DNA from 4 places in the Noviherbaspirillum sp. L7-7A genome. Region 4 is predicted to be linked to each of the others. Evidence: predicted binding sites of a transcription regulator. Region 4 holds the regulator's gene; each other region holds the start of a gene.
What was found. Region 4 encodes FliA, which starts transcription of late flagellar genes. Its sites were predicted from a motif close to CTAAAGTTTNNNNNNNNNNNGCCGNTA; they were not measured.
Positions count from the first base shown of each region.

Region 1: a site for FliA is predicted at 5,371-5,397, ahead of motA (flagellar motor stator protein MotA). Genes of this name have one in related genera too.
Region 2: a site for FliA is predicted at 5,369-5,395, ahead of KTQ42_RS18450 (YjfB family protein). Genes of this name have one in related genera too.
Region 3: a site for FliA is predicted at 4,763-4,789, ahead of fliS (flagellar export chaperone FliS). Genes of this name have one in related genera too.

Region 1 covers NZ_JAHQRJ010000001.1:1,459,698-1,466,998, forward strand. The annotation lists gene cheA (chemotaxis protein CheA) at 159-2,168, opposite strand; gene KTQ42_RS06560 (response regulator) at 2,220-2,585, opposite strand; gene KTQ42_RS06565 (chemotaxis protein) at 2,652-3,179, opposite strand; gene motB (flagellar motor protein MotB) at 3,213-4,361, opposite strand; gene motA (flagellar motor stator protein MotA) at 4,386-5,246, opposite strand; gene KTQ42_RS06580 (class I SAM-dependent methyltransferase) at 5,423-6,205, opposite strand; gene flhC (flagellar transcriptional regulator FlhC) at 6,219-6,764, opposite strand; gene flhD (flagellar transcriptional regulator FlhD) at 6,798-7,115, opposite strand.
Region 2 covers NZ_JAHQRJ010000002.1:47,799-55,099, reverse strand. The annotation lists gene KTQ42_RS18470 (hypothetical protein) at 1-390, shown strand, start outside; gene KTQ42_RS18465 (copper oxidase) at 394-1,650, shown strand; gene KTQ42_RS18460 (hypothetical protein) at 1,680-1,874, opposite strand; gene KTQ42_RS18455 (NADP-dependent isocitrate dehydrogenase) at 2,523-4,757, opposite strand; gene KTQ42_RS18450 (YjfB family protein) at 5,134-5,313, opposite strand; gene KTQ42_RS18445 (hypothetical protein) at 5,595-5,942, shown strand; gene KTQ42_RS18440 (PAS domain S-box protein) at 5,997-6,452, opposite strand; gene KTQ42_RS18435 (hypothetical protein) at 6,524-7,192, opposite strand; gene KTQ42_RS18430 (selenium-binding family protein) at 7,189-7,301, opposite strand, start outside.
Region 3 covers NZ_JAHQRJ010000001.1:486,900-494,200, reverse strand. The annotation lists gene KTQ42_RS02260 (acyl-CoA dehydrogenase family protein) at 1-269, opposite strand, end outside; gene KTQ42_RS02255 (MaoC family dehydratase N-terminal domain-containing protein) at 371-1,222, opposite strand; gene KTQ42_RS02250 (LysR substrate-binding domain-containing protein) at 1,368-2,270, shown strand; gene arfB (alternative ribosome rescue aminoacyl-tRNA hydrolase ArfB) at 2,273-2,677, shown strand; gene KTQ42_RS02240 (metal-dependent hydrolase) at 2,956-3,801, opposite strand; gene KTQ42_RS02235 (hypothetical protein) at 3,875-4,072, opposite strand; gene fliS (flagellar export chaperone FliS) at 4,228-4,695, opposite strand; gene KTQ42_RS02225 (flagellar protein FliT) at 5,130-5,471, opposite strand; gene fliD (flagellar filament capping protein FliD) at 5,477-7,301, opposite strand, start outside.
Region 4 covers NZ_JAHQRJ010000001.1:1,896,224-1,903,524, reverse strand. The annotation lists gene KTQ42_RS08650 (hypothetical protein) at 1-325, shown strand, start outside; gene KTQ42_RS08645 (hypothetical protein) at 1,182-1,319, shown strand; gene flhF (flagellar biosynthesis protein FlhF) at 1,316-2,731, shown strand; gene KTQ42_RS08635 (antiactivator of flagellar biosynthesis FleN protein) at 2,724-3,557, shown strand; gene KTQ42_RS08630 (RNA polymerase sigma factor FliA) at 3,563-4,294, shown strand; gene KTQ42_RS08625 (flagellar motor protein) at 4,276-5,016, shown strand; gene motD (flagellar motor protein MotD) at 5,024-5,803, shown strand; gene KTQ42_RS08615 (hypothetical protein) at 5,863-7,301, opposite strand, start outside.

The sequences.
Region 1 (7,301 bases), 440 kb from region 4:
CCGTCGCCAGGCTACTGGCGACGATCCCAACCCGGCACGATGGACAAGGTCGCCCTTTTCATCGCACGAGCCGAGAAGATGTCGGGGAGGCATTAGCCCTGTAAAGAAAAGCCGGTGCCGGGCGCCCTGCCCGCACCGGCTTTACGCTTGCAACGTCCTCAGGCGAAATCGGCCTGTTCCATCGCCTGACGCTTTCCATACCCGCGCAACAGCATTGCCACATCGAGGATCAGCGACACGCCGCCGTCGCCCAGTATGGTGGCGCCCGAAATGCCCGCCACCTTGCGGTAGTTCGATTCCAGGTTCTTCACCACCACCTGCTGCTGCCCCACCAGCTCGTCCAGCAGCAGCGCGGCGCGGGTGCCTTCCGATTCCAGTATCACCAGGATGCCCTCGGCCGGATCGGTGCAGCGGGCGTCGATGCCGAACAGCGCATGCAGCGCAATCAGCGGCAGGTATTCGCCGCGCACCTTCACGACCCGGCCCTGGCCGGCGATATCCTTCACGTCCTGCCGTGCAGGCTGCAGCGACTCCACCACATAGCCCAGCGGCAGGATATAGATTTCGTCGCCGACCCGTACCGACATGCCGTCCAGGATCGCCAGCGTCAGCGGCAGAGAGATCGAGATGGTGGTGCCGAAGCCGCGCGCGGAACGGATGTCGACCGCGCCGCCCATGGCGGTGATGTTGCGCTTGACCACGTCCATGCCCACGCCGCGTCCGGAGACATCGGTCACTTCCTCGGCGGTGGAGAAGCCGGGCGCAAAGATCAGCTGCCAGACATCGGCATCGGGCATGTCGTCCGATACCGGCAGGCCGTTCTGGCGCGCCTTGTCCAGGATGCGCTCGCGGTTCAGGCCGCCGCCATCATCGCTGACCTCGATCACGATATTGCCGCCCTGGTGGGCGGCCGACAGCGACAGCTTGCCGGTTTCCAGCTTGCCGCTGGCCGCGCGCACGGCCGGGGTTTCAATGCCATGGTCGACGCTGTTGCGCACCAGGTGGGTCAGCGGATCGATGATGCGTTCGATCAGGCCCTTGTCGAGTTCCGTGGCGGCGCCGTAGGTAATGAAGTCGACCTTCTTGCCCAGCTTGGCTGCCAGATCGCGCACCATGCGCGGGAAGCGCGAGAACACATAGTCCATCGGCATCATGCGGATCGACATCACCGCTTCCTGCAGGTCGCGGGTATTGCGGGTCAGCTGCGATACGCCCGACAGCAGCCGTTCGTGCTGCATTGGGTCCAGCGCTGCGCAGCGCTGCTCGATCATGGCCTGGGTGATCACGAGCTCGCCAACCAGGTTGATCAGCTGGTCCACCTTCTCCACCGAAACCCGGATCGACGAAGACTCCAGGCTGGCCGCCTTGTCCGCATTCGCCGCGCGCACAGCAGGCGCTTCGGCATGGGCGCTCACCTGCGGTGCATCGTCCGCCGCCGGCGCCGGTTCCGGCAGCGGCTCGAAGAAGCCATAGCTGCCATCGGGCGAGGTGTAGCCGTGGGCCTCGTCCTCGGTGATCTTCACATCCGACGGATCGATGATGAAGGAGCAGATGGCCAGCACATCGTCCACGCTTTCGGCGGTGTCGAGCAGCAGCATCGCGCCGCCTTCGGCCCCGTTTTCCTCGGTCAGGCTGCCCATCAGCGCCAGCTCGCCAGCCAGCGCGGCAATGTCTTCCCGCTTCAGCGGCGGCAGGGCCAGGCGCAGGCGGCGACCACCATTGCCGGCACCATTGCCGCTGCCCGGCTCGGCTCTGGCCTGGGGCGCACCGCTGGCCGCTGTGGTGCTGGACAGCGCTTCAAGCCGCGCCCGCACCGCCTGCACTGCCTCCTGGTCGACCTCGGCGCCATGCCGGTGGCCGTCGAGCTGCATCTTCAGCACATCCTTGGCGGCGAAGAAGGCGTCGACGTGGGCGGAGCTGATTGCCATTTCGCCGCGCCGCAGCCGGTCCAGCAGCGACTCCAGCACATGGGTCACCTCGGTCATGTCGGTCTGGCCGAAGGTGGCGGCGCCGCCCTTGATGGAATGGGCGGTACGGAAGATGGCGGCCAGCTGCTCCATGTCAGGCGCTTCGGTGTCGAGCGCCAGCAGAAGGCGTTCCATTTCGGCCAGCAGTTCCTCGGCCTCTTCAAAAAACACCAGGAAGAACTGGCTGATATCGATGCTCATGCTGCAATCCTCATGCGATGGACCAAAGTACGGTGGGGCGTGGCGCCATGCTCAGCCGATGACCTTGCGTACCACTTCGGTCAGGCGATTCGGATCGAAAGGCTTGACCAGCCAGCCGGTGGCGCCGGCGGTGCGGCCCTTGTTCTTCATCTCGTCGCTCGACTCGGTGGTCAGCATCAGGATGGGGACACGGTTGTAGGCCGGCAGCGCGCGCAGGGAGCGGATCAGGGTCAGGCCGTCCATGTTCGGCATGTTCTGATCGGTCAGGACCAGGTCGAAGTGCTTGTGCTTCGCCTTGTCCAGCCCATCGCGGCCGTCGACCGCTTCGGTAACCTGATAGCCGGCGGCCTTCAGGGTGAATACCAGCATCTGACGCAGGGAGCCAGAGTCGTCCACTGCCAGGATTGTCTTCGCCATCGTGATTCTCGCTTTGCTTGTTGTCTTGTTCAGTATCTTGTTGCCAGTCCGGCATGCTGCCCGGCTTCAGAACAGCGTGATATCGCCGCTTTCCATGTGATGCTGGTCGACGCTGCGCATGAGCTGGCCATCCAGCGCCCTGCTCTGCATCGCCAGCGTCGCGCGCAGCCGTTCCATCTGCGCCAGGTCGCCCGCGGCCAGCTCGCGCGCGCCGTCGACCATGTCGGCCAGGATGCTGCGCAGGCCGGCAACCCGGCGACCGGCATGGGCTATCAGCTGGCTGGTCATGTCCTCGAACTGCAGGGCTGTCACCATCGCCCGCACCTGCTCCTCGATGTCGGCGCCGGCCGCATGCAGGCGGGCGCAGTCGGCCTCGCCGGCGCCGTGCCGCAGCGCCTGCGCGGCGTCGCTCTGCGCGGCCACTGCCGAGTGCAGCGCGCTGAAGCCGGCAGACAGCCGCTCGATGGCTTCGGTCAGCAGCAGGCGGGTCTGCGCCAGGTCGGCCTGGACTTCCTCCAGATGCGACATGCCTTCTGCGCTGACATCCGTCAGCAGGCGGCCGAGCTCGCGTACTTCGGTATCCTGAATCGTCATTGAACGTCCATGGTGGTTTGCCAGATCAAACGCCTAATACTTGATCACGCCGGCAGCTTCCTGCCTTGCCGCGACCGATGCCGCGGCCGCGCTTGCCTGCGCCGCAACCGTGGCGGCGTTCGGCGGCGCGGCCGGTGGCGGTGCGGGTGCTGGCGGAGGCGCTGAGGCAGGCACGGGCACGGCGGCTGGCGCGGGCGGCGCAATCGCACCCGCCGCTGCGCCTGCCGGTGCCGTTCCCGGTGCTGCCGGCATCGTGCCGGCGCCCTGGTGAAGCGCTGGCTCGGCCTGCTTTTCCTCGCTGATGTTGAGGGCGCTGCCGCCATCGCGGGAGGCGCTTTCCTCGGCCTTCTTGTTCATCACGATGATGGAAATGCGACGGTTGATCGGGTTCGTCGGGTTCTGCTGGTCCATCAGCACCGCGGATGACAGGCCAACCACCCGCACCACCTTGCCGTCCTCCATGCCGCCGGCAATCAACTCGCGGCGCGACGCATTGGCGCGGTCGGCCGACAGCTCCCAGTTGCTGTAGCCCTTGTCGCCTGTGGAATACGGCGTTGCATCGGTATGGCCGGAGAGGCTGATCTTGTTGGGCATGTCATTGAGCACCCGGCCGATCTCGCGCAGGATCTCGCGGGTATAGGGTTGCAGCTCGGCCCTGGCGCTGGCGAACATGGGCCGGTTCTGGGCATCGACGATCTGGATGCGCAAGCCCTCGGTGGTGATGTCCATCAGCAGCTGCTTCTTGAACTGCTTGAGCGTCTGGCTGGTCTCGATGGCCGCCTCGATGCGCGACTTCAGGCCCTTGAGCTTTTCGGCTTCGATGCGTTCCAGTTCCTGCTGGATGCCCTTCAGGTCATAGCTCTTCTTGACCGGCGGATCTTCGCCCTTCTTGACCTGGCCTTCCTTGCGGGTCAGGTCGCGGCCGCCGCCCTGGATCACGCTGGAGCTGTCGCCGGCGCCCGAGCCGCCGGCCATGGCGACCTTCAGCGGCGTCGAGAAATATTCGGCGATGCCCTGCAGGTCCCCCTTGGCGGTGGAGCCAAGCAGCCACATCAGCAGGAAGAAAGCCATCATCGCGGTGACGAAGTCGGCATAGGCGATCTTCCAGGCGCCGCCATGATGGCCGCCCGCCACTTTCTTGATGCGCTTGACTACGATGGGGCGCAGGTTGTCGTCAGCCATATTCCGGGTTTTCCGTTTCTATCCTTACTTCGACTTGGCCTGCTTGATGTGCTCTTCGAGTTCCTTGAACGACGGACGCTCGGTGGAGAACAGCACCTTGCGGCCGAACTCGATCGCCAGCGCCGGCGCATAGCCATTCAGGCTGGCCAGCAGGGTCACTTTCACGCACTGGTACATCTTGGTCGACTCGGTCAGCTTCTGCTCCAGGAGGCCGGCCAGCGGACCGACGAAGCCATAGGCCAGCAGGATGCCGAGGAAGGTGCCGACCAGCGCATGCGCGATCAGGATGCCCAGCTCAGCCGGCGGCAGGCCCACCGACTCCATCGTATGAACCACGCCCATCACCGCCGCCACGATGCCGAAGGCCGGCAGGCCGTCGCCCAGCTTGGCGATGCAGTGGGCCGGCACTTCGCCCTCGTGGTGATGAGTCTCGATCTCGTTGTCCATCAGGTTCTCGATCTGGAAGGCATCCATGTTCCCGGAGACCATCAGGCGCAGGTAGTCGGTGATGAACTCGATCATGTGGTGGTCGGCCAGGATGCCGGGGTACTTGGTGAAGATCGGGCTTTCCTCCGGCGCGTCGACGTCGCCTTCGATCGACATCAGGCCTTCCTTCCTCACCTTGTTCAGGATTTCCGACAGGAGCGCCATCAGCTCCAGGTACAGGGTCTTGGTATAGCGCGAACCCTTGAACACGCTGGGCAGGGCCTTGAAGGTCGCCTTGATGGCTTTGGAATCATTGCCGACGAAGAAGGCGCCCACTGCGGCGCCGCCGATCATCAGCACTTCCAGCGGCTGCCAGAGCGCGGCGAGATGGCCGCCCGCCATGGCGAAGCCGCCGAAAACCGAGGCCATCACGACCACATAACCAATCAGGACTAACACGTCTTTTCACACTCCGCTTGTTGCGCGCCGCGCCTGCCGCGAGACGGCGTTCGATTTATCAGAAAAACAACCGGAGGCGCCTTCCGTCGTCGCAACATCCAATCCAGGACGCCTCTGCATGCGGTAACGGCACAGGCCGGAAAAACTTGAGAGGAGGAAATATTATGCTTGCCTTTTTACATTTGCCAGCCGTAGAGCATGGGCCCGCCCGGCCTGGTCGGCCGTCGGATTTGCGGCGCCGTATCCGGCACGATGAATTCATGCGACAGCAGCAGTGCGCCGGGGCGCATCTCGGCGCGCGCCTTGGCCCATAGCTGCGGCATCGCAGCGGGCGACAGATAGGCAAACACCACGTCGTAATCGGCGAAATCGAGCGCCTGGTAGTCGCCGCGCAGAAAGCGGCAGTTGACGCTGCCTCCCGGACGAAGCCGGCTCGCCAGCCAGGGCAGCGGCGCCAGTTCGATGCCTGTGACCTTGCAGTCGGGACGGCGCGCTGCAATATTGAGGGCCAGGCCGCCCAGCCCGCTGCCGATGTCGATGATGCGCAGCGGCCGCTTTGGCAGTTCCATCGCCACCGCATCCCAGGCCGCGCTGCCCGAAGCGTAGAACGGCACCTGGGTGCGGAAGGTCGACCAGTAAAGCGCCAGCATGGCAAGAAAGGTGGCCAGGAACAGCCAGGGCGGCAACTGCAGCGCCAGCATGGCCAGCGCCGCCGGCAGGAAGAGGAAATGAATGAGGTGCCACCAGGCCGCCTGCCCGCGCCAGCGCGACAGCATCGCGGCCAGTGCGCCCTGCAGGAAAGCGGCGGCGAGCGGCGCAAGCGCGAAGCCCGAGCGGGCCAGCAGCAGCCATGCGAGCGCGGCCAGGCCAAGCGCCGCCAGCTGGATCATCAGCGCCTGCACCGATGGCAGGCTGGACAGGCGCCGGGACTGCGGCCGGGACACGGAGGAAACAGCCATCAGGCCATGCCGGTCAGGCGGCAGCGAGCGCGTCGTCGCGCGCCTTCTTGGTCTTGCCGGCACGGGAAGGCATGTGGCACAGGCCGCAGGCATAGCCGTGGTTGAGGTCGAAGCTGTGGGTGACGAAGTCGCCGCCGCATTCGCAGCACTTGGCGGTGGTCAGCATCTGGCTGTCGAAGAAACGCACCAGGGTCCAGGCCCGGGTCAGCGACAGCAGCGGCTCCTCGCCCGGCTGCGCAGGCATCTGCTCCAGATAGAGCTGGTAAGCCTTCATCACCGCCTCGATACCGGACAGACCGGCATGCTGGGTCATGTAGCGGTGGATGTTGATGAACAGCGAGGAATGGATGTTGGGCTGCCAGGTGATGAACCAGTCGGTGGAGAACGGCAGCATGCCCTTGGGCGGCGATACGCCCTTGAGTTCCTTGTAGAGCTTTAGCAGCCGCTCGCGCGACAGCGAGGTTTCCAGCTCCAGCAGCTGCAGCCGCGCGCCCAGCTTGATCAGCTCGATCGCCAGACCGATTTCCCTTGCTTCCGATACCAGACTCTTGTTTGCCATGCTCTCGTCTCCCGAAGGTATTGGGCGTTGCGATCAGTTGATTTCTTCGACCGGCTGGCCTGCCATCAGGATGGCGGCGTGGGTCTGGGACAGCGAGCGTTCCTTGCTGTGCGAGGTCAGCATGCCGAGGATGGCGGTGTCGTCGAAGCGGAAGCGGGCCAGCATCAGGTTGGCGCTGGCCAGCTTGAGCAGCTGGGCATTGCTCAGGGTTTCCAGCAGGGAGGCGATCTCGGCGCTGATGCCAAGACGGTAGATGGCGCAGGCCTTGTCGGCGCGAATCATCTGCTGCGCCAGCATCAGGTAGTTCAGATTTGCGTCGCGAATCTCAGCCATCATGTCATTGGTATTCATTGCCGTTCTCCTGTCCGTTTTGCCGGTTGCCCGGTTGCTTTGCCGATGGACGAAGTATGTGCGCAATGATTCCTATGGGAAATAAGCTGAAATCTGTATTTCTAGTGAGAAATGATCTGGTGGCTCTGTACGATTTTGTCTTACAAAACGCCAGCGCGCCGTCCCCGCACCGAGGGAAATGGTGCA
Region 2 (7,301 bases), on a different contig from region 4:
GCCCAACCCGCCCTGCATGAAGCGCACCAGGCCATGCTGGACTCCACCGCGCTGCGCGCCCGCGCCGAAGTGCGCGGCGCCTGGATAGCTTATCGCTCGCGGCTTGAGCTGGCACGCCATGCCTGCGACGTGATGCTGCCCCTGGCACAGCGCATTGCGGAGGAACAGGGCCGGCGCTACAACGGCATGCTGACAGGCGTGTTCGAACTTATTGCCGGCACCGCGACGCATATCGACGCCGGCGCACGCTGCGCGGCGGCGCAGCGTGAATTCTGGCTTGCCGAAGTGGACCTGCAGCAGGCACTGGCCGGCATGGGCAAGCTGGCTGCGCCGGCAGCGGTCGCGATGAGCCCGGCACGCATTGCCCTGCCCCATGCGGGAGACCACTGAGCCATGATATCCAGACGACAATTCCTGCAGGGCAGCGCCACACTAATTGGCGCCCATGCCATATCACCGGCTGCACAGGCGGACCTGCCGCCTCCTTCGATGGCACCCGCCGGCATGCAGCGACCGCCGCTTGCTATGCTCGGCGTGAGGCCTGTGACGACGCTCAATGGCTGGTCGCTGCCGTTTCGCCTGCGCGACGGCGCAAGGGAATTCCATCTCGTGGCCCAGCCCGTGGCGCAGGAGATCGCGCCCGGCATGAAGGCCAAGCTGTGGGGCTACAACGGCCGGTCCCCGGGACCGACGCTGGAAATGATCGAGGGCGAGCGGGTGCGCATCTTCGTCACCAACCAGCTGCCGGAGCCGACCACAGTGCACTGGCATGGCATGCCGGTGCCGAACGGCATGGATGGCGTGGCCGGCGTCACCCAGGCGGCGATTGCGCCCGGCGACACATGGCAGTATGAGTTCATGGCGCGCCGCTCGGGCAGCTTCATGTACCACCCGCATGCCGACGATATGATGCAGATGGCCATGGGCATGATGGGCTGCATCGTGGTGCATCCGAAGGACGCAAGGACGATGCGGGTGGACCGGGACTATGCCTTCGTCATCAATGCCTACGACATCCAGCCCGGCACCTTGGTGCCGCGGGTGGGCACCATGACCGACTTCAATACCTGGACCTGGAACAGCCGGGTGTTTCCCGGCATCGAAACGCTGTTTGCGCTGCGCGGTGAACGGGTGCGCATCCGCATCGGCAACCTGAGTATGGACAGCCATCCCATCCACCTGCATGGGCACAGCTTTGAAGTGACCGGTACCGACGGCGGCTGGGTGCCGAAATCGGCGCGCTGGCCCGAGGTAACGGTGGATGTCGCGCCAGGACAGATGCGGGTAATCGAGTTCATTGCTGAGGAAGCCGGCGACTGGGCGCTGCATTGCCACAAGTCGCATCATGCGATGAATGCAATGGGCCACGGCGTGCCGACCATGCTGGGCACGGATGCCGGCGAAGCCCATGCCACCCTGCGCAGCATGGTGCCGGGCTACATGCCGATGGGGACTAATGGCATGCACGAGATGGCCTCCATGCGCATGCCCATGCCCGACAATACCCTGCCGATGATGAGCGGCCAGGGACCGTACGGGCCGATCGGCATGGGTGGCATGTTCACGCTGCTGAAGGTACGCGACCGCGCTGTGCAGGGGCCGCTGGAAAACGACTGGTACGACGGCGCCGCACGCGCACGAAAGGTATGAGCCGGCGCGCGTGAGGCCCGGGCCACCGATCAGGAAGCGTTGCGTTCATTCTCGCCAGCATCCCAGGCCACCGTGCCGCCCTCCTTGCCGGCCACGGAAGACAGTGCGCCGGGCGCATTGCGTTTTGTCGGAGGGTTTGCAGCGATTTGCTGGGCGCTGCCTGGCTCGAGCAATAATGCGGCGTCAGCCAACGAGTGAAATGCACCGAAGGGCAGTTCATCCATTTTGCCAGTGCTGTTGGTTTTGACTTACGCGCAGCGATAGTTGCCGTTGCAGTGAAGTCCCGTTGAGCGCGCCGTGTCAGCGATGCCCGGAGCGGGAAAAGGTGCGGGTCTGTCTGAGCGCACCGAAGTGGAGCAAGTTTAGCCGCGCCCCGCTCCGGGTACCGCTGACAAGAGAACCCTGCGTCAGCAGGGCGCGATCATTGGGGCCGCTTTTTAGCTACTTTTTTGGCAGAGCAAAAACATAACCCGGCCGCCGGGATGGACTCCCGGCTTGTCTCCACGGCGGTGCAATCGCCTTGCGTCACCCGGCAAGGCACGGCAGTACTGGCGATTTGGATGTTGATTTTAGCTTTAGAACGACAGATAAATGCAACGCCTTTGCTTGATCGACCAATGTGGAATGCTCCTTCGGGGTATTCCACCTTACGAAAGACGCCGCACCTTATTCGCTTCAGGCAACGCCGTCACGGCGCGCTCAAGGGAATTTCACGGCAAGGGCCGCTGTTAAAGCAACTGCCGTCCGTCGCGATCGTAGAGTGGAATACCCCGAAGGAGCATTCCACCGAACCCCGTAATTCGCTGTGATCAGTCAGAGCAAGGAAGGATCGCCCCGGCACCGGCGCGCCTGGCGGCGCGCCGTTTGCTTCATCAGGCGCCGAGGGTGTCCAGCGCCGCGTTGAAGGTGGCGCTCGGGCGCATCACGGCTTTCACCTTGGCTTCGTCAGCCTTGTAATAGCCGCCGATGTCCGCCGGCTTGCCCTGCACTTCCAGCAGCTCGGCTACGATCTTCTGCTCGTTCTCGGTCAGTTGCTTGGCCAGCGGCGCGAAGTAGGCGGCCAGTTCGGCATCTTCGGTCTGCGCGGCTAATTCCTGTGCCCAGTACATCGACAGGTAGAACTGGCTGCCGCGGTTGTCGAGCTCGCCGGTCTTGGGCGAAGGCGATTTGCGGTTGTCCAGCAGCTTCCCGGTGGCAGCGTCGAGCGTCTTGGCCAGGATCTTGGCGCGGGCATTGCCAGTCTTGATGCCGAGGTCTTCGAAGCTCACCGCCAGCGCCAGGAACTCGCCCAGCGAATCCCAGCGCAGATGGTTTTCCTGTACCAGCTGCTGCACATGCTTGGGCGCGGAGCCGCCGGCACCGGTTTCATACAGGCCGCCGCCCGCCATCAGCGGCACGATGGAAAGCATCTTCGCGCTGGTGCCCAGTTCCATGATCGGGAATAGGTCGGTCAGGTAGTCGCGTAGGATGTTGCCGGTCACGGAGATGGTGTCCAGGCCGCGCATTACGCGCTCCAGGGTGTAACGCATCGCGCGCACCTGCGACATGATCTGGATGTCCAGGCCGGTAGTGTCGTGATCCTTCAGGTAGGTACGGACCTTCTTGATCAGTTCGTTCTCGTGGGGACGGTACGGGTCCAGCCAGAACACGGCGGGCATGCCCGAGTTGCGGCAACGGGTAACGGCCAGCTTGACCCAGTCGCGGATCGGCGCGTCCTTGACCTGGCACATGCGCCAGATGTCGCCCTTCTCCACGTTCTGCGACAGCAGCACTTCCCCGGTGGCGAGATCGGTGATGTTGGCCACGCCGTCTTCGGGGATCTCGAAGGTCTTGTCGTGCGAGCCGTATTCTTCCGCCTGCTGCGCCATCAGGCCCACGTTGGGCACGGTGCCCATGGTGCGCGGGTCGAATGCGCCATGCCATTTGCAGAAGTTGATAATTTCCTGGTAGATGCGGGCGAAGGTGCTTTCCGGGATCACCGCCTTGACTTCCTTCAGGCGGCCGTCGGCGCCGTACATCTTGCCGCCGGCGCGGATCATTGCCGGCATCGAGGCGTCGACGATCACGTCGCTGGGCGAATGAAAGTTGGTGATGCCCTTGGCCGAATCCACCATCGCCAGTTCGGGCCGGTTCTCGTGGCAAGCGTGGATGTCGCGCATGACTTCCTCGCGCTGCGAGTCGGGCAGCTTGGCGATCTTGTTGTACAGGTCGACCATGCCGTTGTCGACATTCACGCCGAGGCTGTCGAACAGCTCGCGGTGCTTCTCGAATGCCTGTTTGTAGAAGATGCGCACGCAGTGGCCGAACACGATCGGATGCGACACCTTCATCATGGTGGCCTTCACGTGCAGCGAGAACATCACGCCGGACTTATAAGCATCGTCAATCTGGCGCTCATAGAAGTCGCACAGCGCCTTGTAGCTCATGAACATCGAGTCGATGATCTCGCCTTCGAGCAGCGATACCTTGGGCTTCAGGACGATGGTCTTGCCGCTCTTGGTGAGGATTTCCATCTTCACGTCGCGCGCGCGGTCCAGGGTCATGGACTTCTCGCCATGGTAGAAGTCGCCGTCATGCATGTGCGACACATGGGTGCGCGATGCCTGCGACCATTCTGCCATCGAATGCGGGTTCTTGCGTGCATATTCCTTCACGGCGCGCGGCGCGCGGCGGTCGGAATTGCCTTCGCGCAGGACCGGGTTGACCGCTGAGCCGATGCACTTGCCGTAGCGTGCCTTGATCGCTTTTTCTTCGTCGGTCTTGGGGTCGACCGGGTAGTCAGGCAGGTTGTAGCCCTTTTCCTGCAGTTCCTTGATCGCGGCCAGCAGCTGCGGCATCGATGCGCTGATGTTGGGCAGCTTGATGATGTTGGCATCCGGCTCCAGCGTCTTCTTGCCGAGTTCGGCCAGGGTGTCGGGTACGCGCTGCTCGGGCTTCAGGTAGTCGGCGAAATTGCCCAGGATGCGGGCAGCAACCGAGATGTCGCTCTGCTCGATGCGGATGCCGGCCGGCTTGGCGAAGGTGCTGACGACAGGCAGGAAGGCGTGGGTCGCCAGCAGGGGCGCCTCGTCGGTTAGCGTGTAGATGATGGTCGGATCGCTGCTCATGCGCTTTTTCCTTGGAATGTGGCGAAGGTTCTGGGGAGTCGTTTTCTGCAAATCATCGCCTGCGCAGGCTTGCGGTCGGCGCACCATGTCTGCTCACCTGACCCACTGGCGGAGCACGGTGGAACGTGGTGGGCAGACCGGCCTTGCGGCGCGATCAAATCTTTATCTTTAATTAAGTCTTCTATAAGACATAAGACACATTCCATATTATGCACGAAGTTTTCACGATGTACCACTGTTTAGCGCGCCATCCCGTTCGGCGCTGGCGGACGGGCAGCCATATTTGGCGGCATTTCAGGCCGGCCCAGCGAAAACGGCACCTTGCCGCAATGGATGCGGCAAGGCGCCGTTCTGGGACTGTCGGTATGCCGGAAGGTCAGGCGGTAGTGTCGATGTTCTGCCCAACATGGGCTGGCTGCCGCGCGACTGGTGTGGGAGCGGGCGCTGCCGCGGCAATCAGCGCCGAGGCGGTGGAAGCCGACAGGTCGAGCGCCTTCTTCAGCACCGTCGTGCCGACCTCCTCGCTGGTCTTGGCCGTTGTCAGTGCCGTAGACAATTTTGCAATGCCGGTGACGTCCATTCGATGGTCCTTTTCCTTGGTCAGAATTTATTAACGGCAGCGCCAGAGGGATTCTGAAGCAGGTTGCTTCTTTCCCTGTCTACCGGCTTCCGGCCAGGAAGATTTCAGTCAAGACAGGTGGCGTTCTGTCAAGCCGACGACGTTGCATATGCAAGACAGACAGGCCCTGACCAGCCCAGTAGAATCTTGACCCGAAGCCACGCCAGGCCCGGCCCCAGCATGCCTTGCCTGGCATCGGAAACAGAAGAAGGGCAGTAATGACCGCAGTCTATAAATCGATTTTTGCAAACAGGCAGTCGGATTCCCTGCTGGATCGCTTGCTGGTGCGGCTGGACCAGTCAGAAGACTCGGCGCAATGGAAGGAGCACCGGGCCGCTGCGCTGGGTCTGAACAATCCGACCTCGGCGGCCCGCAAGTTGCGCGTATCTCCCGGGCGGGTTACCAGCCTGATCAAGTCCGGCACTGTCCGGCTTTATCCGGTTAACAACCAGTACCGCTACGTGAAGGTAAAGGAAGTGGCGCAGGCCCTGGAAACCGAGCAGGCGCTGCACGAGACGACGCAAGCCGGCATGCACGGCGAAGGCATGGTGGCAGCGCCGGCCTGATCCGGCGCATGCCGGCGACGCGGCCGCGGGCGCAATCCCGGCCGCCTTGCCTGCCTAGGCCGCGGGCGTTGCACCCGAGGCAGCCACTCTGGCTGCGCGCTCGGCCATGTAACGGGCAGTGGCATCGCGCGCTACGGCCAGCGAGCCTATCATTTCGCCGGCTTGGTTCCTGACCATGGCAAAGCTCATGTCGACATACAGCGCATCGCCATTCTTCTTCAGCGCCCGCGTCATGCGCGAGCCGGGCGCAGACAGGATGTCGCCATGCTCGACCGCCTTGTTGAAACCGGCCCAGTGCGCCTTCCTCAGCTTTTCCGGGATGATGATGTCCACGCTCTGCCCGACCGCCTCTTCCGCCGTGAACCCGAAGACATGCTCCGCGCCCTTGTTCCATAGCCTGATGATGCCTTTCAGATCCGAATACACCACCGCTTCCTGCATGCAGGAAAGGATGGCGTCAGCATCCGCCGCGGCATCGCCCTGCTGTTCCGATGTCATCTGCTCGTTCATTTCCGGCTATCTCCATGTAGGTCTTATCGGCGCATGATACAAGCACCGCGGCGCATCGATGCACGACGGCGTCATATTGCCAGCGCGATGCCGGCAGCGCCGGCCACTGCTAGGCTGGCCCCCCACACCAGATCCAGGTTCAGCCAGGCCTGCCGCAGAAAGCGCAGGCCGAGGTAGCGATATACCAGCCAGGCCATGCCAATGGCAGCGACGAAGCCGGCCAGGGTATGGACGGCGGTGACCAGCGCCGCGATGCCCAGCGTCGAGCGCGCCGTGTAGTTCATCACCGCGGCATGGCCCATTCCGGCCGCGCCCGGCGCCGGCCCTGTTGCCACGCAAAGGCCCAGCATGAAGGGCGCCAGCATCAGGCCGGCGCCATGGGCAGTGGCCATCAGGAAGGACCACCATGCAAGCCGGGTCGGCGGGATGCGCGCCAGCGCCCGCGGATGTCGCCGCCAGAACAGCTTGAACAGGCCCAGCAGCAGCAGCGCTAGGCCGGCACCGATCCGGATGGCGCGGCCGTATTGCACATACCAGCCCAGCCAGGCCAGCGGCGCCAGCACCACCGCCATGGCCATCAGGTGTCCGCCGCTCAGCGGCAGCAGCGTGGCGAACAGGGACCGGGCGCGGCGGTCCGCCATTGCATTGGCCACCGCAAGCGGCCAGCCCATCGCGGGATTGAGGCCATGGTACAAACCGAGCGCGATGATGGTCAGCCAGAGCGCCGTGGTGCTGTTCAAGCCGATGGATAGCAGAAGGAATCGGTCGAGCAGTCGCCGCCCTGCAGCCGGATCTGATGCGCGGCGTAGTGCGGGCCGAAGTCCACATGGAAGTGCGGATCGAGTTCGA
Region 3 (7,301 bases), 1.4 Mb from region 4:
TACATCTGGCCGTGGCAGGCGCCGGAATTTCCGCCGGAGCGGTTGATTTCTTCCATGATCACCGAGGCCTCGGTCAGGCCCAGGCCGGAGCCGCCGTATTCCTGCGGTATGAGCGCCGCCAGCCAGCCGGCCTTGGTCAATGCATTGACGAAGGCTTCCGGATAGCCACGCTGCTCGTCGACCTTGCGGAAGTACTCGGCCGGGAATTCCGTGCACAGCGCGCGCACCGCGTCACGGATGTCCTGGTAGGGGTCGTTATGTTGATGCATGGTGGGCTCCTGTTGTCGTTGTCGGTAGCGGTGGCGATGAGGGGTGCGGCGGAAGCGGTGCATTGCGCTTCGCGTAATGCACCCTGCGATCCTTGCTGGCTTCAGGCGCTGATCAACGCTTCGGCCTGCATCGCCAGTTCGCCCCGCTGGTTCCTGGCCCATAGCCTCACGCGGCCGTCCGCGCCGGGCTGGCCGCATACAGTGAAGGGCTCGATGTCAAACAGCGGCCCCACCGCCCTGAAGCTGAATTCCTTCACTACCGCGTCCGGCATATTGCGGCGCAGCAGGTCCAGCAGCAGCGTGGCAATCAGCGGGCCATGCACGATCAGGCCCGGATAGCCTTCGACACCGGTGACGTAGCTGCGGTCGTAATGGATGCGGTGGCCGTTGAAGGTCAGCGCGGAATAACGAAACAGCAGCACCGGGTCGGGCACGATCTCCCGTGTCCACGCTGCCTCCTGCGGCGCGGGCTTGCCGGCCGGCGCGGCGGCGCCAGGCTGCGGCAGGTCGCGGTAGACGATGTCATGCTCCTCGGTGACCGCAATGCGCCCGTTCTGCGCAATCTCATGGCGCACCGTGACGAAGGCCAGCTGCCCGCTGGCACCGGCCTTGGCCTGCACATCGAGGATGCGCGAAGTGCGGGTCGCCGCCTCGCCGATGGCCAGCGGCGCGGTGAAGACGAGGCGGCCGCCGGCCCACATGCGGCGCGGCAGCGGCACCGGCGGCAGGAAGCCGCCGCGCTGCGGATGGCCGTCGGCGCCGACCTCGGATGCCGGCGCCACGGTCCAGAAATAGATCCAGTGCCACAGCGGCGGCAGCGCCGCAACCGGGGCGGCCTGGTCCAGCGTGGCGGCCAGCGCCGCGGACATGGCCGGCTGGATCAGGTCTTCCTTCACTTCGGTCCTGCCCACCCACTGCTGCAGCAGCGGCAGGTCGAAAGCATGGTCTGTCATCGCGTTTCCTGTCATGTCGGATTGGCGGCCAGTGTGCTGTCTGATGCCGTCTTGCGCAATCTGCAATTTTCTAAGGGGGGCTATCATTTTCGTGAAGCATCGTCGCGCGCCGTAAAATACCGGCCTGCCTCATCTGGAAGCCATCATGCTGTTCGACCTGACCGACCTGCGTTTGTTCATCCATATCGCCGAACTGAAGAGCCTGACCCGCGCGGCCGAGCGCAGCCGCATGTCGCTGGCCGCAGCCAGCAACCGCATCAAGGAGCTGGAGTCGCGCTTCGGCATGCGCCTGCTCTACCGCGAGAACAAGGGGGTGCAGCTGTCGCCGGCCGGCGAGACGCTGCTCGGCCATGCCCAGCAGTTCATGCAGCAGGTGGAACGCCTCAAGAGCGACATGCAGCAGTACAACAATGGCATCAAGGGCCATATCCGCATCTTCGCCAATACCACCGCCGTCACCGAGTTCATGCCGGAAGTGCTGGGCGCCTTCCTGGCCCGCCATCCGCAGGTCAATGTGGCGCTGGAGGAAAGGCTGAACCAGGACATCGTGCGCGGCATACAGGAAGGCACGGCCGACATCGGCATCGCCGCCGGGCCCGTGCAGGGACAGGGCCTGGAGATCATCAATTTTTCCACCGACAGGCTGGTGCTGGCGACTGCGCCCGACCATCCGCTCGCCCATGCCGGCAGCGTGGCCTTTGCCGATACCCTGGCCTATCCCCATATCGGCCTGCATGAAGGCAGCACGCTGTGGCATTTCCTGAACCGTATCGTGTCCGAGGCCGGCCAGCGGCTGGAGCTGCGCATCCAGGTGCGCGGCTTCGAGGCGATGTGCCGCATGGTCGAGGCCCGGGTCGGCATCGGCATCCTGCCGCAGTCGGCGGCGCTGCGGCACAGCCGCACCATGCAGCTGTCCCTGGTGGAACTGACCGAGCCGTGGGCGCTGCGCGAGCGCAGCGTGGTGGTGCAGACGCTGGAAGGCCTGCCGCACTATGCCCGTGAACTGGTGGAAGTGATCCGCGGCATCGGCCCGGACAGGAAGGCGTGACCATGCTGCATGCGCCGCCGATACCGGAAAGCGAGGTCGAGATCACCGCGGTGCGGGCGCAGGGCGCCGGCGGGCAGAACGTCAACAAGGTGTCCAGCGCGATTCATTTGCGCTTCGACATCCGCGCCTCGTCGCTGCCGGAAGCCATCAAGGAAAGGCTGCTGGCATCGAACGACCAGCGCATCACCCGCGACGGCGTGCTGGTGATCAAGGCGCAGGCCCATCGCAGCCAGGAGCAGAACCGCGAGGATGCGCTGCGGCGGCTGCAGGACATCGTCGAGGCGGTGGCGGTGCCGCAACGGGTGCGGCGGCCAACGCGGCCAACCCGCAGCTCGCAGAAGAAGCGGCTGGAGACCAAGTCCAGCCGCGGTCAGATCAAGGCACTGCGCGGCAAGGTGACGGATTAAGAAGCGCGCAGCCGCCGTAGCCTGGGTTGAGCGCAGCGAAACCCGGGATCCGCCACACCACTCCTCCGGTGCAATCGCAACACGCCGGCATGCCAATCAGCCGGATGAACCGCTTCAGGCAAGCACGCTCCCGGAATGGCGGATTGCCATTCCGGGAGCGTGCTTGCGCTGCCGGAGGTTTGAGGCGACCCGGGTTTCGCTTTGCTCAACCCAGGCTACAGTTGCCGATCAGGACGCATGCGGCCCGGACCACCAGGACGCATGCCCCCGCCCGCCGCTCAGAAAGTCAGCTTCTCGCCGGGGCTGATCGGAAACACCTTGGCCTGGCCCTGACCCAGCGCGCTGATGTACTCGGCGGTGGTGCCCTTCAACTGCGGCGTGGTGCCGTAGTGGATCGGAATGGCGAAGCGCGGCTTGATCATTTCCTTCGTGGCATAGGCCGCGTCCTTGGGCGACATCACGAAGTGACCGCCGATCGGAATCATCACCACGTCCGGCTTGTAGTACGACCCGATGAACGCCATGTCGCCAAACAGGCCGGTGTCGCCCATGTGGTAGATCTTGAAGCCGTTCTCAAGCTCGATGACGAAGCCGGCCGGCTCGCCGCCAGCATGCACTTCATCCTTGCCGGTGGCGGCATTCTTGTGGGCCAGTTCCGAGCTGTGCTCGGCACGGACCTGGGTGATCTTGATGTCCGCGCCGATCGGCGTCACCGTGCCGCCCTTGCCGAAGCGCACCGCCTGGCTGGCCGGCAAGATGCCCAGCGCCGCCACCGACTGCATCAGCCCTGCCGGGCCATAGACCGGGGCATTGGTAAGCTTGGCCAGCGCCGGCGCATCGGCGAAATGGTCGAAGTGGCCATGGGTCACCAGGATCAGGTCGACCTTGCCCATTGCCTCCAGCGACTTGAACTGCTCGGGCGTCTTCGGATTGCTGGTGACCCAGGGATCGATCACGATCACCTTGCCGCCCGGCGTGGTAATGCGGGTCGTGGCCTGGCCCAGCCACTGGATCTCGGTCTTGCCCTCGGCCTTGCTCTCTGCCTTGTCCTGCGCATGCAGATGGGGAGCGGCTGCCAGCAGGGCGGCAAGCATGGCGGCGGCGTGGAATGCGGTTTGTCTCATGATTTTTCCTTGTTATGGCAGTTCACATAAAAACGGCGCCTTCAATGAAGGCGCCGTATGGCGATGCCGGCCCTCAGGCCAGCGCTTCCTTTGCCGCTTCCTCCGGCGTCAGCCCGTCGTAGAACTGGTCGGTGAACCACTCGATCTGTTCCTCGATATGCTCCTGGGCTTCTTCCACCGTGGCGCCGCCCTTCACCAGAAACCCTTCCACTTCGATGCACCAGTGAATCAGCGCCAGGGTTTCCTCGTCGAGTTCCTCTTTCTTGGCCATAGCGTCACCTTTCATCAAGTCGGCACGCCTGTCTTATAGCACGGCCCTGCGTCTTGCAGCAGGGGAACCGGCCGCCGGTGCGGCTCTGCGCAAAAGCCGCGGCGATTGTGCAGTGCAACCGCCATCGAACACGCTGGCGCCGGCGCCGTTCCCGCTCAGACTGCGTAGGCGCGCAGGCCCTGCGGCGCGGCCGCCGGCGGCTGCATCGCGGCAGCGCGGCTGCGTGCCGCGGCTTCGGGATCGATCGCCAGCCATGCGCCGCGCAGGTCGCCCAGCAGGCGCTGCGCCTCTTCGATGTCTTCCGTGCGGTTTTCCAGATTGGCGCGCAGCAGGCGAGCGGAAATGTATTCGTACAGCGAATCCAGGCTGCCCGCGATGGCGCCGCCCGCCGACCTGTCCAGGCTGGCGCGCAGGCCTTCCTCGATGATGCGTATCGCCTTGGAAATGGCGCGGCCCTTGGCCGCCACATTGTTGGCGCGCATTTCGATCAGCGCGATATTGAGCGAGGTGAGCGCGCCGTCGAACAGCATCACGATCAGCTTGTGCGGGCTGGCTGCGGCCACGCCGGTTTCCAGGCCTACACTCGCGTAGGCGTTTGCGCCCTTGTTCATCGAACCAAACATTGCTCTCTCCTTGAAGTCCCTGCGCCGCCGCCTTGCCGGCGCTGCTTGTTTGCAATTTCACTTTCCTTAACGGCACATCCGGATGAATCATTAGCGTTTACAGGATTGAATGCCGATAAAAATTTTCGGTGGGAGAAGAAGAAAGCGTTAAAGCGATGCATACCTGCAAATTGGATCGAAAATTCGCAGGGTGGAATACCCCAAAGGGGCATTCCACCGCCTCTGCCGTTGCAAGCGCCGGGCTGGCGTGGCTACCGTGGCGGTATCGCATAATGCCCCTTCGGGGTATTACGCCCTACGTCTTCCATGATGCTTTACCTGCTCATAAAAATTTTCCTTGGGATGAGGAAGAAGGAAAACACGGGACCGCAGCCCAAGGGCAGTCGCCTCATGCGGAACACCCGCCATTGCAGCGGGCCGTCATGGAAATTGCGCTAGCCGTAAGCCCTGGCAATGCGCCGTGCCGAGTCAACGCTGTCGAGCAAAGCGCCAACGCTCGCGCGCCACTCCAGCGCCAGTTCGCGGCGCTTGGCCTGGTTGGCCAGGATCTGTTCAATCAGCGCCTGCTGCCTGCGCAGCACGTCGGCAGGACGCCGCTGGCCGGCGTCGGCCTGCTGCAGCATCGCAAACAGCGCATCCTGCTGCTGCTCCTGCCCGGCCAGCAGTTCCCATTCCCGTTCGCCGGTGGCAGCCAGCATCCTGGCCGACAGGTCGGCCATCTTCTGGTAGGCATCCAGCAGCTGGGCATCATCAAGCATGGGATGGTCGTGATTCATTATTCTCAGTCGGAAGAACTCGACAGCGACGCGATCTGCTTCAGCTGCTGGGTCAGGTAGGAGCTCACGGAATTGAGCTTGCTGATCTGGGTGTCGAGCGCGGTGAACTGCTTGCGCAGGGCCGCCTCGCGGTTGCTCAGCCGGTTCTGCTCCGCTTCCTGCTGCTTGCGCAGGCTGGTGATCGAGGAATTCAGGCCCTTGGTGCGGGCATCCAGGCTGCCGTTCTCGCCGATGATGGTACCCACCAGGGCGCCGAACTGCGACGCATAGCCACGCGAGAAGTTAATGGTTCCACGGTCGCCCGTGGCGCCGCCGGTGATGGATACCTGCAAGCCTTCCGCATCGCCAGTGCCGGCGGTCAGAATGCGGCCCTTGCCGGTTGCGCTGGCGCCGTTGATGGTTCCAGCCACATCCTCCCCCGCCACCGACAAGGGGCTGCCGCCGAAGACCTGCTCGGCGGCGGTGCCCGACACCGTGAACGTCGAGCTGCTGCCGTAAGCATCGGACGTGATCGCAATCTTGCCGTCCACCACCGCCACCTTCACCGGCGAACCGGCATAGGCCTTGCTGGCATTCATCTTCGATTGCAGGTCCAGCGCCAGCGCGGCCGCATCGGCGTAACTGTCATTGAGCGTGATCTCGCTTTGCACGCCGGCCAGGCCCAGCGACAGCGTATTGGCCGGCGCTGCGAATGTCAGCTGCGTCGGCGCCGCTGCCCCGGTTACCGTGCTCTGGCTGGCCATCTGGCTGATGTTCAGGCCGTAGGCGCCGGCCTTGGTGGCGGCGGTCGAGGTGGTATAGGACACCAGGCTGTCGCTGGCCTTGCCGGCCGCGGCGAACAGCCCTGCCACATCGTTGAAGTTGGTCTCCAGGGCCTTGGTCAGCTTGGCGGTATCGAGTTCCAGGTTGCCATTCTTCTGCATCGTCACGCCGATGTCGGACAGCCGGCTGTAGGCGCCATAGCCGCCGCCGATCGAGCTCGACAGCAGTCCGCGCAACTGGCTTTGCGCACCGCGTATCGAGGAATCGCCATTCAGGATGGCCCCGGTCTTGGTGGTGGCGTTATAGGCGGAGGCATCGCTGAGGGTCTTGGCGATGGCATTGTAGGCGCTGACGAACTTGTTGACTGCCGATACGACCGAGGCGCTGTCGCGCGCCACCGTCAGCGTGGTCGGGCTGCCGGCATTGGTCTTGGCCAGGTTGAGCGTCACGCCGGCAATGGCGTCGGTGACGGTGTTGGATGGCTTCTTCACCTTCAGGCCGTCGAGGGTGAATTCGGCATCCTGCGCCGCCACCGTTTCCTTCAGGTTCTGCGTTGCGCTTGCCGGGTCATGGTTGAGCAGGCCCGACAGGCCGCCGTCCGGGTCGTCAGATACCGATATCTTCATGCTGCTGGCTTCGCCGGTGGCGGTATTGGTCAGCACCAGACGGTTGGGCTGGGCGCCGCCATCGTTGACGATGGTGGCGGTCACGCCGATCTTGGCGCCATTGATTGCATCGCGTATGCCGGCCAGGGAATTGTTGCTGGAGCCGATGGTGACGGTCTTGCTTTCAGCGGTGCCGGGCTTGAAGGTCGCGCCGGTGTAGGTGCCGTCGGCGTTCCTGGGCGGCGCGGGATAGATGCCTGAGCCGGCCGGGGTTTCAACCGCTCCGGCGATGGTGCCGAACTGGAAGGTGATGGTGCCGGTGCCTACCGTCGTCGCGGTCGATGCCTGGCCTGCTGTCACAAGCTTCTGGGCCTGCGCCAGCTTGCTCACTTCCAGCGCATAGGCGCCGGGCGTGGCGGCCGACGTCGCCTTGGCCGACAGCACTGCGGCATCGGCCACGCTG
Region 4 (7,301 bases):
GAAGGTTTTAGCCTATCTCTGGGGTGATGCCAACTATGCCTGGGACAACTACGTGGCGCGTCCCATGCAGGAAGAGGGAGGCACCTATGCAATAAGACGCAGCGCGGGCCATCAGCAGTTGCGTGCTGAGTATCTGAAGGAATTCAATGAGCATATGGAAGAGCACCTGCTGAAGTGCCTGCCAGAGGAGGAACGGCAGGTCTATCTGGATACATTGGCGCAATGCAGGCATGACGGCCTGGCCCAAACAGAAAGGGCCAGCCGTATGCAGGAGATCATGAAGGGCATCATTACCCGTGCGGAGGCGGCAGCCACTCTGTCATAGATACTGTCATGCCAGTCAAGCCCATGTAATGTTGGATCAAAGGCCTGCCGTAACGCTTGCTGTTCATCACAGGCTATGGTGAACGGGCAGCTATGGTAGGGTGGAATACCCCGAAGGGGCATTCCACGGCCTCTGCCGGCGCAAGCACCAGGCTGGCGTGGCAACCGCGGCGGTATCGCGTAATGCCCCTCCGGGGTATTACGCCCTATATCTTCCATGATGCCTTACCTATTCATTCCAGCGTCACCCGCAAAAAGCCGGCGATCCGTAAGCTGGAGTACCCCGAAGGGATATTCCAGCTTTGGTCGATCAAGCCAAGGCTTTACAGTTACCTGCGTTGTAAAGTCAAGACCGAAGCTAAAGCGCCAGTGCCGCCCGTGCCTTGCCAGGTCACGCAATGCGATTGCACTGCCGTGGAGACAAGCCGGGAATCCGTACCGGCGGCCGTGTCACTTTTTTGCCTTGCCAAAAGGTAACCAGAAAAGGCGAACCGGTGATCATGCCCGGTGCGCGGGATGCCCTTGTCAGCGGTGCACGGATCGGGGCGCGGCTAAACTCGCTCCAGTTCGTTTCGCCCAGCCAAACGCCGCACTTTATTCGCTCCAGGACCCGCTGGCACGGCGCGCTCAACAGGTGTTTTCTGCAACGGCAACAGCCACTTCAACAATCAACGGCACCGTCACCGCCAAGGCGGAATGAATCGCCGCTTCCCGCCCGACGCTTTTTCAGCCGCCGAGGAAAAAGGCCCATAAACCCCTCCTGTTCCCCGGATGCAACTTCTCTACCATCCCCAATAATCTGTCCTGTAAGAAACCCCTGCGCCGCACCGGCGCCGGATCACACCACAGGAGCGGCATTGGATAACAGCGACTTTCATGCAGATACTGAACCGATGGCATACAGCGGCATGCACGGAATCAGGCTGCCGTCGCTCGCCGGCGTGCCGCCCGCCAAGAACATCAAAGTGACTGCCCTGGTGGGAGGCCAAAAATGAACGTCAAGAAATTCTCTGCCCGGACATCTCGCGAGGCTTTGCGCATGGTCCGTGACGCGCTCGGCGCCGACGCGGTGATCCTGTCCAATCGCACGGTCAATGGCAGCGTCGAGGTGCTGGCCCTGGCCAGCGCCGATATGGCTTCCCTGGCCGAGCCGGCGGTGGAAAAGGAAGTGCTGCCCCAGCCGCTGGTGGCCGCCCTGGCCGGCAGGCGCATGCCGGCCGCAGCGCCCGCACCGATCCCTGCGCCGGCACGATCGCCGGAAGTGGAACAGGCACGGGTTCAGCCGCAGCTGCGCAACGGGTCGACCGCCAGCGCCTTCGAGCGCCTGAAACCCACCCCCGTGGAAGTGCCGGCGCCCGTGGCTGTGGCATCCGCGCCGGTCGAGCGCCAGAACGCGCCGCAGCCACGCGCTGCCAGCGCCCCAGTCGACAACAGCCAGGCCGAGATGCGCCAGATGATGGAAGAGATCCGCTCCATGCGCAGCATGATGGAAGCGCAGCTGGCCGAGATTTCCTGGGGGGCGCAGCACCGCCGCGAACCGATGAAGGCCACCGTCATGCGCGAGATGCTGGCCGCCGGCTTTTCCGCCAGCCTGGCGCGCTATCTCACCGAAAAACTGCCCGAGCATGACGGCGTGGACGGCATGGCCTGGATCAAGGGCGTCCTGATGCGCAACCTGTCGGCCGCGCCCGATGAAAACGCGATCCTCGACAACGGCGGCGTGTTCGCCCTGGTGGGCCCCACCGGCGTGGGCAAGACCACCACCACCGCCAAGCTGGCGGCGCGGTGCGTGATGCGCCACGGCGCCGGCAAGCTGGCCCTGATCACCACCGACGGCTATCGTATCGGCGGCTTCGAGCAGCTGCGCATCTACGGCAAGATCCTCGGCGTGATGGTGCATTCGGTGAAGGATGAGGCCGACCTGCGCATCGCGTTGTCCGAGCTGAAGAACAAGCACACCGTGCTGATCGATACCGCCGGCGCCAGCCAGCGCGACCAGATGGTGGCGGAGCAGGTGGCGATGCTGTCCGGCGCCGACACCCCGGTCAAGCGCATCCTGTGCATGTCGGCCACCTCCACCGGCGAGACGCTCAATGAAGTGGTGCGCGCCTACAAGGGCAACGGCCTGGCCGGCGCCATCATCACCAAGCTCGACGAAGCCGCCACCATCGGCAGCGTGCTGGACGTGATCATCCGCCAGAAGCTGCAGCTGCAATACATCGCCAATGGCCAGCGGGTGCCGGAAGACCTGCACCTGGCCCGCCCCAATTTCCTGATCGACCGCGCCTTCAAGATGAAGCGCGAAACCGCGCCGTTCCAGTACCAGGACGACGAATTGCCACTGGTGATCGGCAACACCGCCCGCATGATGAATGACCAGTCGCTGCGCGAGGTGGCAATTGGCTAGCATCCGCATCGACCAGGCCGAAGGCCTGCGCCGCATGATCGCCAAACCGGCGCCGCGGGTGCTGACCTTTCTGTCGGCCACGCCCGACCATGAAAAAAGCGCCACGCTGCTGAACCTGGGCGCCTCGCTGGCCCGCACCGGCAGCGGCGTGCTGCTGCTCGACGCCTGCGCCACCGCGCGCGGCGTGGGTGCCGGGCTGGACCGCATGCATGGCGGCACGCTGCTGCAGGCGGCGCGCGCCGAAGCGCGGCTGGCCGACGTGGTGCTGCCGATGCCGCAGGGCTTTGGCATTGCCGTCATGGCCCGCGGCAGCACCAATGCCTTCGAGCGCGAGCATCTGTCGGCGCTGTTTGCAAAGCTGTCATTGGACAATGACATCGTGCTGGTCGATGCCGAGCTCGACGCCGCCAACGCCTTGCCGCTAGAGGCGATGGGCGAGGGCGACATCGTGGTGCAGGTGGAAGACAGCCCGGAATCGATTACCGCCGCCTATGCGCTGATCAAGCGGGTGTCGGAGCGTTATGGCCGCCGCCCGGTCAGCGTGCTGGTGACCGGCGCCGGCATCGTGCGCGCCGGCATGATCTACAAGAACATCGCAGCGGCCGCCCGGCGTTACCTGGCGCTGGAGTTGCAATCCATCGGGTCGGTTCCGCATGACGAGCATCTGGTGCGGGCCACACGCCTGGGCCGTACCGTGATCGACGCATTTCCACTGGCGGGCGCCTCCGTGGCGTTCCGCGACCTGGCCGGCCGCTTTTCCCGCTGCACGATGCAGGCGGGCGGCCGGCGCAGCGCGCTGCCCTGCGGCGCCACCATCGGGGCTTGAAGCACATGTACACCGTACAAGGAAAATCCGACCGCAACCACTTGCTGACGCAGCATGCGCCGCTGGTGAAGAAGCTGGCGCACCTGATGCGCGCCAAGCTGCCGCCCAGCGTCGAGGTCGACGACCTGATCCAGGCCGGCATGATCGGCCTGCTGGATGCGATCAGCCGCTATGAGGAAACCCACGGCGCGCAGTTCGAGACCTATGCGGTGCAGCGCATACGCGGCGCGATGCTGGATGAACTGCGCAGCAGCGACTGGATGCCGCGCAACATGCGCCAGAACATGCGCAAGATCGAGGTCGCGATGACCGAGATGCAGCAGAAGCTGGGCCGCCCGCCCACCGAGAGCGAAGTGGCGGGGCGGCTCAAGATGTCGCTGGCGGAATACCAGGACATGCTGGCCGACGCCGGCGGCCACCAGCTGGTGTACTACGAAGACTTCCAGGATGGCGAAGCCGGCGAACACTTTCTGGACCGCTACTGCACCGACAGCTCGGCCGATCCGCTGCAGGCGCTGATGAACACGGGCTTTCGCAGCGCCGTCATCGAGGCCATCGAGGCCCTGCCCGAGCGCGAGAAGATCCTGATGGGCCTGTACTACGAGCAGGAAATGAATCTGAAGGAAATCGGCGCCATCATGGGCGTCTCCGAATCGCGGGTCTGCCAGCTGCACAGCCAGGCCGTCGCGCGCATGCGCGCCAGACTCCGGGAGCAGGCATGGACTGGGGTAGCCTAGCCGGCCTGCTGCTGGCCGTAGGCGGCATCGCCGCCGGCCAGATGCTCGAAGGCGGCCAGGCCCGCTCGCTGCTGCAGCCGGCGGCCTTCCTGATCGTGGTGGTGGGCACGCTGGGCGCGGTGCTGATGCAGTCGGGCCTGCGCAATTTCATCGCCGCCCTGCGCATGGCGCGCCATGCCTTCCTGCCGGCGGATGACGACCATGCCAGGCTGTCGCGCTCCTTCGTCTTCTGGAGCAACAGCGCGCGCCGGGAAGGCCTGCTGAGCCTGGAGCGCTATTGCGAGCGCGAGCCCGATCCCTTCATCCGGAAAGGCTTGCGCATGATTGTCGATGGCACCGACGGCGACCGGCTGCGGCTGGTGCTGGAGCAGGACATCAATATCTACGAGCGGCGTGAGCGGGGCGTGGTGAAGGTGTGGGAATCGGCCGGCGGCTATGCGCCCACGGTCGGCATCCTGGGCGCGGTGCTGGGCCTGATCCAGGTAATGGAGAACCTGGGCGACCCGAGCAAGCTTGGCGCCGGCATCGCGGTCGCCTTTGTGGCCACCGTGTACGGCGTAGGCCTGGCCAACCTGCTGTTCCTGCCGCTTGCCGGCAAGCTCAAGGCGCGAGTGCAGAATGAAGTGGGGCGGCGCGAGATGCTGGTGGAAGTGATGGCGGGCCTGGCCGCCGGCGAGAACCCGCGCCTGATCGAGGACCGCATGGCGGCCTGGGCCGCCTGAACCGGCCATGGCGCGCAAACGCTACGAGGAGGAGCCGGAGAGCCAGGAGCGCTGGCTGGTGTCCTATGCCGACTTCATCACGCTGCTGTTCGCCTTCTTCGTGGTGATGTATGCGGTGTCCTCGGTCAATGACGGCAAGGTCAAGGTGGCATCCAATGCCCTGACCACCGCCTTCGGTCGCCTGCCGGCCACCACGCCGCCGGTACGTGACAGGCTGGCGCCGGAATTGCCGCTGCTGCCGCGCCAGTCCCTCTACCGCAGCCGCCTGAACGACAATGCGATCCGGCGCGAGAAGGAGCAGCTGACCACCATCGCGCGCGACCTGCTGACCGCGCTGGCGCCTCTGGCCAGCCAGGGCAAGGTGAAAGTCACCCAGGGCGCGCGCGGCATCACGGTGGAAATCAATGCCAGCGTGCTGTTCGCGCCGGGCGATGCGAAGTTGTCAGCGCAGTCGAACGAGGCGCTGGCCGCGGTGGCGCAGGTGCTGAAGGACGACCTGCATGCGATCCAGGTGGAAGGCCACACCGACAATGTGCCGATCCGCAATGCGCTGTATCCCTCGAACTGGGAACTGTCCTCGGTGCGCGCCTCCAGCGTGGTGCGGCTGTTCATCGACAACGGCGTGGCACCGGTGCGCTTGACCGCCATCGGCCACGGCGCGAACCGTCCGGTGGAGTCCAACGACACGCCGGAAGGCCGGCTGCGCAACCGGCGGGTGCAGTTGATGATCATGTCGAATCTGCCGGATGTGCAGCGGGAGGTGGAGATTGGGGCGGGGGTACGGTGAGCAATACACCCAGCTCTTTATGCGGCCTGCATGCCAAAACAGTTTCAGCAGGATGCATGTCAAGTTGCTAAATTGTGCATGCCGACCAATTCTGCCATCAGGTTTGACCATCCCTCCTTATCGACCCTGGCGTCACCCGATGGTGTGAAAGTATCTGAGTCATAGGGGGGCACAAGCATAATAGACGGCCTGCTGTGAGAAGCTTGGCTAGCCAGCCATTCTTTAGCGGCAGCATATGCCGCGCGCCAGTGAGACTGCTTATCGAAGTGAACTTCAAGCACTATCGTTTCCTTGTTCTGCCCATAGGCATTCAGGATGCTTTTATAGTTCTCTTTTGCGAGTTCGGCATTGTTCTTCTCTGCGCGCATTTTTCTTATCCACCCGCTCGGAGGGCAGGCATTGAGCCCGGTGCGCGGAAATGCATCTGCTACACGGTGAGTCTTTGGCGTCACAATTCGTATATCCGCCATTACTTTAAACGGCGCAATTTTAGCGATGGACAAACCTTTAGGAACCGTGGTCATGCCATTAAACGTCTTGCGCATATCCGGGCTGTAAACACTGTCGACATCGTGTTTGTCTGATGCGCCCTTGGGCTTATTGCCGTAAAAGGCTTGGGGTTGAATGCGTTTGGTATGGACCCGGTGATGCAATTTGTCCAGAAGCTCTGTAATTTGCAAGTTGGTGTGGACTGGTTGTGGATTGTTTTCGGCGTTCTCCAACTTTTCCGGCATGTTCGGTTTAAAATTTGCAGGAAATGCCTCCTTAGCATGTCGCTCTAGCCAAGGGCGAATATACCTTTGTATAGCGTGATGTATTTCTTCGCACATGGCGTTTTTTTCCGCAGGAAGGAGCCACAAACTTTCGCGAATGTATTGTGTTGGCTCCCTCGGACCCAAATGAAGCACCATAGCGCCGTTAACCTCAATTTCATGCAGCCTAAGAGGAGCTGATCCTCGCCTCGCAAGGCTATTGAGCTGGCGCAGCTTTTTTTCTATATCCTCCGCTTTTTCTTTTGGTGTTTTTTCAACATCTTTGCCTTCGTCGAAACTTTCCAAGTTAATTACCTTCTTTTTGATTGGTCGCTTGATCCTGATATTTTGGGCTTGGTCTTCCCTAAGTTCTTTTTCTTCCCTAAGTTCTTTTTCCTCCCTAAGTTCTTTTTCCTCCCTAAGTTCTTTTTCCTCCCTAAGTTTCTTATCTTTCAGCTTTTGTTCTGTATCGGATCGTGGCCTGATTGAGAATTCCAAATCATCCTCTAAATCACTTTCATTTTCGTTGGTAACGTAAGTACTTTTTTCTTCCTTAATCCATGACATGATCTTTATTACTTCTCTTTCTTGGAGATCAGGCATTTTTTTCTTGTCTAATTCTTTTTTTTCCACGATCCTTAATGGTGGAATCAGCATGATTCTCTTTGTTTCGCCGGAAGCGGTACAAAAGGCATATGCTGCAGCATAGGCAGCACGCCATTCTTCCTCCCTATCGTCGTATACTT